2 regions of the Aquitalea sp. ASV15 genome follow, and region 1 is predicted to be linked to the other one. Evidence: predicted binding sites of a transcription regulator. Region 1 holds the regulator's gene; the other holds the start of a gene.
The links. The regulator NrdR, encoded in region 1, represses ribonucleotide reductase genes. The targets are predictions, from matches to a motif close to AAANACNATATATNGTNTTT.

Region 1 (4,424 bases):
ACTCGCGCGCGCAGGTCAAGGCGGTGACCCGGTCCTGCACCGCACAGCTGCCGACAAAGCGCTCCACCACGCGGCGGAAGGAATGGGCATCGCGCGATACCCCGTCCAGCAATGGCAGCAATTTATCCAGCAATTGCCGCCGCTCATCCAATACCTGCTCGGCGGCTCCCTGGCGCAAGATAAGGCGCAGATAGGCATCCAGCGCCTGCTGCAGGCCAGCGGAATCCATGGCGGGAAGTGATGAGGCTGAGTCAGTCATTGTGGTCTACTCATGCTAGCGGCCGGGCCGGTACTGGCTGCCATGCCAGTCTTGTTGGTCAGCGCAGCGCGGCCAGGACAGCGGCGGTGCAATGAACACGCTGCTTCATTGTGGAACACGCCAGCCGGTTCGGCCAGCCTGATCGCGATGGCAGCCATCACCGCGCGCTTCACAGCGGCGCAGCAAAAGTCATGTTGATGCGGATATCCGCTCCCACCATGCGCACATCCTGAATCCTGACCTGCTGTTTGTCAGCCAGATCCTCCAGCGCCGGCCAGGCAAACAGGCCCTGTGCCGTGCTGCCCACCAGCGCGGGGGCCAGATACAGAATGGCCTCATCGACCAGCCCGGCCCTGACCAGTGCGCCGTTCAAGCCGGCACCGGCTTCTATCATCAATTCATTGATGCCACGCTCGGCCAGATGCCGCATCAGCATGGGCAGATTGGCATGGCCGGCATCTTCCGGCAACACCATCAATTCGGCCCCACGCTGCAGGTAGGGCTGATGGCGGGCCAGGTCGGTACTGCTGGTCACCAGCAGGGTATTACCGCCATGGAAGATGCGGCGATCCGGCGGCGTGACCAGCCGGCTGTCCAGCACCACGCGCAAGGGCTGCTGCGGCAGGATGAAATCGCGCACCGTCAGCTGCGGATTATCCACCAGCACGGTGCCGCTGCCGGTGAGGATGGCACAGTGGCGGGCGCGCAGTTTTTGCACGTCATGGCGCGCCGCCGGCCCGGTAATCCATTGGCTCTTGCCATTGAGCAAAGCAGTCTTGCCATCCAGCGTGGCGGCGGCCTTGAGCGTCACCCAGGGGCGCTGGCGCTCCACCCGCGACAGAAAACCGCGATGAACACGGCGCGCCTCGCTTTCCAGCAGACCGGCAGAGGCGTCGATGCCCGCAGCACGCAGCATGGCCAGCCCGCGGCCGGACACTTCATGGTAAGGATCGACCATGGCCGCCACCACGCGTGCCAGCCCTTCCTGTACCAGTCGCTCAGCACAGGGCGGGGTGCGGCCGTGATGACTGCATGGTTCCAGCGTGACATAGGCTGTGGCGCCGCGTGGCGTGTCACCGCGCGCCAGACAGTCCTTGATCGCCTGGATTTCGGCATGATCCCCGCCCACCTGCAAGGTGGCTCCTTCGCCGATGACCTGGCCATCGCGCACCAGCACACAACCTACTCCGGGATTGGGGGCGGCACGGCGGGTGGCGGCTTCGGCCAGGCGCAGCGCCTGTTGCATGAATATATGGTCTTGCGGGGAATACGACGACATCAACAAGCCTTCCAGCGAATGAGACATGGCTGCGCAGTCCTGCGGGGTGGCGGCAGCCGGCATCAGATGGCAGGCCGGCGCCGGCATGGCGCAGCCCGCCCTGTTTCAATGATTGGACTTCTGGATTTCCCTGATCGCATCAGAGAACTCGGAAATATCCTGAAAACTGCGATAGACCGAGGCAAAACGCACATAAGCCACCTTGTCCAGCTTGGCCAGTTCGTTCATCACCATTTCGCCGATCTGGCGGCTGGATACTTCGCGTTCACCCAGCTGCAGCAGCTTGTGACAGATGCGGTCTATGGCGTCATCCACCAGCGCGGTCGGCACCGGCCGCTTGTGCAGGGCGCGCAGGAAACTGGTGCGAACCTTCTCGATATCGAATTCGGAACGATGGCCACCGGATTTGACCACCTGCGGCATGCGCACATCGGCGGTTTCAAATGTCGTGAAGCGCTTTTCGCAGGCCAGACAACGACGACGGCGACGGATGCTGGCCCCGTCCTCGCTGACTCTGGAGTCGATGACCTGGGTATCGGCATTGCCACAGAAAGGACATTTCATGACGTGTCAATCCAGTATGTTTGATGAGGTCTGATGGTAGCAGCAAAGACCTGACAGGTTAATGCCTGCAACGGTAAAGCCGCCCTGATTTGCCGCAGATAAGAAAAAAGGCAGCCCGCAGGCTGCCTTCCGTCCGGCAAGCAATTGCTTACTTGGCGTAAACCGGGAAGCGATGGCACAGCGCGGTGGCCTGTTCGGCAACGCGGGCGATGGCGGCATCGTCAGTCGGATTATCCAGGACATCGGCCACCAGATTGGCCACCATGACCGCCTCGGCTTCCTTGAAGCCACGGGTGGTGATGGCCGGCGAACCGATACGGATGCCGGAAGTCACGAACGGGCTTTCCGGGTCGTTCGGAATGGCGTTCTTGTTGACGGTGATGTGCGCACGGCCCAGCAGTGCATCGGCAGCCTTGCCGGTCAGGCCCTTGGGACGCAGGTCCACCAGGAAGACGTGACTTTCGGTACGGCCGGAGATGATGCGCAGACCGCGTTCGGCCAGGGTACGGGCCATGGCGTCGGCGTTCTTCAGCACTTGTTCCTGATAGACCTTGAATTCCGGTTGCAGCGCTTCCTTGAAAGCGATGGCCTTGCCGGCAATCACATGCATCAGCGGGCCGCCCTGCAGGGTGGGGAACACATTGCTGTTGATGCTCTTTTCGAACTCGGCCTTGGCCAGGATGATGCCGCCACGCGGACCACGCAGGGTCTTGTGGGTGGTGGAGGTCACGAAGTCGGCATGCGGCACCGGGTTCGGATACACACCAGCGGCGATCAGACCGGCGTAGTGCGCCATGTCGACCATGAAATAAGCACCGCACTTCTTGGCGATCTGGCCCATGCGTTCGAAGTCGAAGCGCAGGGCGTAGGCGGAAGCGCCGCCGATGATCAGCTTGGGCTTGGTTTCCATCGCTACGCGTTCCATGTCGTCGTAGTCGATTTCTTCCTGCTCGTTCAGACCGTAGGCCACGATGTTGAACATCTTGCCGGACAGGTTGGCCGGGGAGCCGTGGGTCAGGTGACCACCATGGCCCAGGTTCATGCCCATTACGGTGTCACCCGGCTTCAGGATGGAGAAGTACACCGCCTGGTTGGCCTGGCTGCCGGAGTGCGGCTGCACGTTGGCGTATTCGGCACCGAACAGTTGCTTCACACGGTCGATGGCCAGTTGCTCGACCACATCAACGTGTTCACAGCCACCGTAGAAACGCTTGGCCGGATAGCCTTCGGCGTACTTGTTGGTCAGCTGGGAGCCCTGGGCTTCCATCACTGCGGGGCTGGTATAGTTTTCGGAAGCGATCAGTTCAATATGATCTTCCTGGCGTTGGCACTCGGCCTTGATAGCGGCGGCCAATTCCGGGTCGAACTTGGCAATCGTCTGGTCAGCTGCAAACATCTTTGACTCTTCCATCAAAGGGTTAACGATGAGGCCATTCTACACGAATCGCCCTCTGAAACATTTTCACATGAAGCGTTTTTACCAACGTCGCTTCAGCCCTGCCCGTTCAGCTGCGACAAGTCGTCTGCGGTAAAGAACAGCGGAATGCCATCGCGGCTTTCCGGGTAAACCGCCGGCAGCACATGGACATCGCGCACCCGGCACTCCGCCATCAGTTCGCGGAAGTTCGATTCGATCAGCGCCACATTGTCCATGGCCGCCAGCGGCCAGACAAAGGCTTCCCAGTTGCGTTCGTCGCCTTCTGCCGACAGGGTGATGTGCAACTCACCGTTGTCATGGGCGGACAGAATGGCCACCGGGTCTTTCGACAACTCGCGCAGCCGGCGGATCTGGCTGCTGGCAAACACCTGCAAGGCTACTTCGAAACGGGCGAAATTGCCGGCCACCAGCGCCTGCATCACCGGCAGGGGCGGCCGGGCAATCGGGAACAATGTCACACCATCTGTATGCAATTGTTCGCCCAGGAATTTCATCAAGGGCATGCCCCAGGCGCCGACAGCACCACCCAGCTGTACCGGCGCGGCATCGCCCGGCTGCTGGATGGCCACACCCAGCAGGTAACGCAGGAACACGCCCTCTTCTTTCAGGGTGATGGCGGCACCGTTCAAGGCTTCACCAACACCATCTGCCGCGCTGGTCAAATCACGGGTCAGGCGGTACAGCCTGGCCGCATCCATCGCCACTACCGTGTCCGGATGCAGCAGTTGGCCGAATACGCGGACATCGCCATCCGAGCTGATGACGCCATGTTGGCGCAGCAAGGCGTTCAAGCCGTCTTCATCAGCAATGGCGGCAGGCAGCGTTGCCTGGTTCTTGCTGCCGGCCACCAGCACCAGCGGCAGGGCAAACACATGGGCACAGCG
Region 2 (4,424 bases), on a different contig from region 1:
GCGATTCGCCGAAGTCAGCCCAGAAAGCCACATCCACGGCGACACCGCTCTTGATGTTTTGCGGAGCGGTCGGCAGGTCAGCCACCAGCTTCGAGTCCAGCAGCGGCACGGCTTTCTTGTTGGTCGGGCCGTAGGCGATATTCTGCGAGTACACCTTCTGGTTTTCCGGCTTGCTGGCGAAAGCGATGAACTTCAGCGCAGCGTCCTTGTTCGGCGAGCCCTTCGGGATGGCCCACGAATCAAAGTCATACATGCCGCCGTTCCAGACGATCTTCAGGTTCTTGCCTTCCTTCTGGGTGTTGGCGATACGGCCGTTGTAGGCCGAGCTCATCACCACGTCGCCGGATACCAGGTACTGCGGCGGTTGTGCGCCGGCTTCCCACCACTGGATATTCGGCTTCAGCTGGTCCAGCTTCTTGAAGGCGCGGTCCACGCCGGCCGGGGTCGCCAGTACCTTGTACACGTCCTTCGGTGCCACGCCGTCAGCCATCAGCGCTACTTCCAGGGTGTACTTGGCACCCTTGCGCATGCCGCGCTTGCCCGGGAATTTCTTCACATCCCAGAAATCCTTCCAGCTGGTCGGGCCAACCTTCAGCTTGTCGGCGTTGTAGGCCAGTACGGTCGACCATACGAAGATGCCCACACCGCAGGACTGGGCAGCGCCCGGTACGAAATCAGCCTTGTTGCCGATCTTGCTGTAGTCCAGCTTTTCGAACATGCCTTCATCGCAACCGCGGGCCAGTTCCGGGGATTCCACTTCCAGCACGTCCCAGGACACGCTCTTGGTGTCGACCATGGCTTTCACCTTGGCCATTTCGCCGTTGTACTCGCCGCCCACTACCTTGATGCCGGTAGCCTTGGTGAAGGGGGCGTAGTAGGCCTTTTCCTGGGCAGCCTTGTTGGCGCCGCCGAAGGAAATCACGGTCAGGTCACCGGCCAGGGCACTCTGAGCACAGCAAGCAGCAACCACGGCCAGCGAAAGAGCTTTCATGCATTTCTTCATTTGATAGATCTCCTATTGTTTTAGGACTACAGCTACACCTTACTCACTCGCACGCACTCACTCGGCCAGTTCGACGGGATCGAGCGCTCTTACGTGTTCTACATTCCAGCCCAGCGAAATCACATCGCCCACGGCCAGCTTGGGGTCGAGCGTGGCGATAGGCTGTTTGACGATGAAACTGGAGTTGCCACAGGCTTCCATGCGGATGCGCACGTGGTCGCCCAGATAGATGAATTCGCGCACGCGGCCGGAGAAGCGGTTTTGCTCCTGCGCCACGTTCAGCTTGATGCGTTCCGGGCGGATGGACAGCGATACCGGTGCGCCGGGGGCGGCATCGTGAATGGCCATGGCTTCCACGCGCTCGCCGTTTTCCAGGCCCACGGTGCAGCGCTCGCCATCGCGGCTGAGCAGCTTGCCGTGCAGGCGGTTGTTTTCACCGATGAAGTTGGCGACAAAGGTATTGCGCGGATGCTCGTACAGGCCTTGCGGGCTGTCGATCTGCTGGATTTCACCCTGATGGAACACGGCCACGCGGTCGGACATGGTCAGCGCTTCGCTCTGGTCGTGGGTCACATACACCACGGTCACGCCCAGCCGTTCGTGCAGATGCTTGATTTCCATCTGCATGTGTTCGCGCAGCTGCTTGTCCAGCGCACCCAGCGGCTCGTCCATCAGCACCAGTTGCGGTTCGAAAACCAGGGCACGGGCCAGGGCCACGCGCTGCTGCTGGCCACCGGACATCTGGCCGGGGTAGCGGTTGGCAAACTTGTCCAGCTGCACCATGGACAGGGCACGCTTGACGCGCTCGGTGACGTCGGTCTTGTCCATGCCGCGCACTTTCAGCGGGAAAGCCAGGTTCTCGGCCACGGTCATGTGCGGAAACAGCGCGTAGTTCTGGAACACCATGCCGATATCGCGCTTGTGCGGCGGTACGCGGTTGAGCGAACGCTCGCCCAGCATGATCTCGCCGGCGGTCGGGGTTTCAAAGCCGGCCAGCATCATCAGGCTGGTGGTCTTGCCGGAGCCGGACGGACCCAGCAGGGTCAGGAATTCGCCCTTGCGGATATCCAGATTGAGATCCTTCACGATCAGGGTCTCGCCGTCGTAGCTCTTTTGTACGTTCTTGAAGCGGACCAGGATGTCGCTTGCGTTCGTTTCAGCCATGACCACTCCTGTTTAAATGGTGATGACTGAATTGTAAAAAGTGGATGACAGCAGGGGTATCGGGGGGCTGCGGATTTTACTGTCAGGAAAAATGCTGTAGTCCTGTAGGGCAATCCCTACAAGACAGCAGCATGAAAAACCGGCGCCACCCTGGTGCAAGCGGCCGGCGCGGGCGGCACTTGATCCGCATCAAGCCTTTTCCAGCTGTGACTTTGCTGCGCTAAAAATCAATATATAGTGTCTGAAAATTTCAAGGCACTACATATTGTTATGAAAAAACCTGTCATGGTCAGTCCGCTTGCCACGCTGGACGAATACCTCAGCCGCGCCGACTGGCGCGTCTCTGCCAATGCCAACCAGGGCTACAGCCTGGGCGGGATGATTCTGAATGCCGCCGGCAAGCTCACCGCCAACTACTGGCTGGATGGCATCTACCCGGCGGCAGTGGCCCAGGCCCACCGCGAGGCCGATTTCCACCTGCATGATCTGGATGTGCTGGCCGGCTACTGCGCCGGCTGGTCGCTGCGCCAGTTGCTGCACGAAGGCTTCAATGGCGTGCCGGGCCGGGTGGAATCGGCCCCGCCGCGCCACCTGAGCGCGGCGCTGGGGCAGATGGTGAATTTTCTGGGCACCCTGCAAAACGAATGGGCCGGCGCACAGGCTTTTTCCAGCGTGGACACCTACCTGGCCCCCTTCATCAAGCGCGATGGCCTGAGTGACGCCCAGCTGGAGCAAGCCATGCAGGAGTTTGTGTACAACCTCAACGTGCCCTCGCGCTGGGGCACGCAGACACCATTTACCAACCTCACCTTCGATTGGCGCTGCCCGGCCGACCTGGCGGAACAGATCCCGCTGATTGCCGGCGAGGAAATGCCGTTCTGCTATGGCGACTGCCAGCCGGAAATGGACCGCATCAACCGCGCCTTTCTGCGGGTGATGGCCAGTGGCGACGCGCATGGCCGGGCTTTTACCTTTCCCATTCCCACCTACAACATCACCCCGGATTTCGACTGGGACAGCGCCAATGCCGATTTGCTGTTCGAGCTGACGGCCCGCTACGGCCTGCCGTATTTCCAGAACTTCCTCAATTCCGATCTGGAGCCGCAAATGGTGCGCTCCATGTGCTGCCGGCTGCAGCTGGACCTGCGCGAACTGCTCAAGCGCGGCAACGGTCTGTTTGGCAGTGCCGAACAGACCGGCTCGCTAGGCGTGGTCACCCTTAATTGCGCGCGGCTGGGCTACCGCTTTCGCGGCGACTGGGCCGGCCTGCTGGCCGAAACCGACCGCCTGCTGGCCCTGGCCTGCGACAGCCTGGAAATCAAGCGCCGGCGGGTACAGGGCTGGATGGACGATGGCCTCTATCCTTACACCAGGCGCTATCTCGGCACTTTGCGCAATCACTTCTCCACCATCGGCGTAAACGGCATCAATGAGCTGATCCGCAATTACAGCCGCGATGCCGACGACATCACCACCGCCCATGGCCAGCAGCTGGCGCTGGAGCTGCTCGACCACATCCGTGCGCGCATGGTGCAAATGCAGGAAAGCACCGGCCATCTGTACAACCTGGAAGCCACCCCGGCCGAGGGCACCACCTACCGCTTTGCCCGCGAAGACCGCAAGCGCTACCCCGGCATCCTGCAGGCCGGCACGGACGCCCAGCCTTACTACACCAATTCCAGCCAGCTGCCCGCCGGCCATACCGACGACCCCTTCGCCGCGCTCAGCCACCAGGAGCCGCTGCAGCGCCGCTATACCGGCGGCACCGTGCTGCACCTGTATATGCGTGAGGCGATCAGCAGCAGCGCAGCCTGCAAGCAGCTGGTGCGCCGCTCGCTGCAACGCTTCCGGCTGCCCTATGTCACGGTCACCCCCACCTTCTCGGTGTGTCCGCAGCATGGCTATCTGAGCGGCCACCACGAATACTGCCCCAAGTGCGATGCCGAACTGCTGGTCCGCACCATGGCAGCCACTGCCGCCAGCTGAGGCTGACACGCTTTCACCCGTCCCTTAACAGGAGAACACCATGACAACCCCAACCCGACACCCCCAGGTCATCAGCACCGCACAACTCGACCCGGCCCTGCGTACCCGCTGCGAAGTGTGGACCCGCGTGATGGGCTATTTCCGTCCAGTCTCGGCCTTCAATGTGGGCAAGCAGGGCGAGTTTGCCGAACGCCTGCATTTTGATGAACAGCATCTGCATCACTGAGCCCGGCTTGCCATTGGCCGGCATCGAGCCGTTTTCCAGCTGCGA

Region 2: the regulator NrdR is predicted to act here: its motif matches at 2,391-2,410, upstream of JHD64_RS03740 (ribonucleoside triphosphate reductase).

What each region holds. Positions count from the first base shown of each region.
Region 1 is NZ_JAELTZ010000007.1:85,792-90,215, forward strand. It holds gene JHD64_RS04870 (hypothetical protein) at 1-259, opposite strand, end outside; gene ribD (bifunctional diaminohydroxyphosphoribosylaminopyrimidine deaminase/5-amino-6-(5-phosphoribosylamino)uracil reductase RibD) at 429-1,565, opposite strand; gene nrdR (transcriptional regulator NrdR) at 1,644-2,102, opposite strand; gene glyA (serine hydroxymethyltransferase) at 2,251-3,498, opposite strand; gene JHD64_RS04890 (hypothetical protein) at 3,594-4,424, opposite strand, start outside.
Region 2 is NZ_JAELTZ010000006.1:31-4,454, reverse strand. It holds gene JHD64_RS03750 (ABC transporter substrate-binding protein) at 1-991, opposite strand, end outside; gene JHD64_RS03745 (ABC transporter ATP-binding protein) at 1,061-2,167, opposite strand; gene JHD64_RS03740 (ribonucleoside triphosphate reductase) at 2,438-4,153, shown strand; gene nrdD (anaerobic ribonucleoside-triphosphate reductase) at 4,194-4,379, shown strand.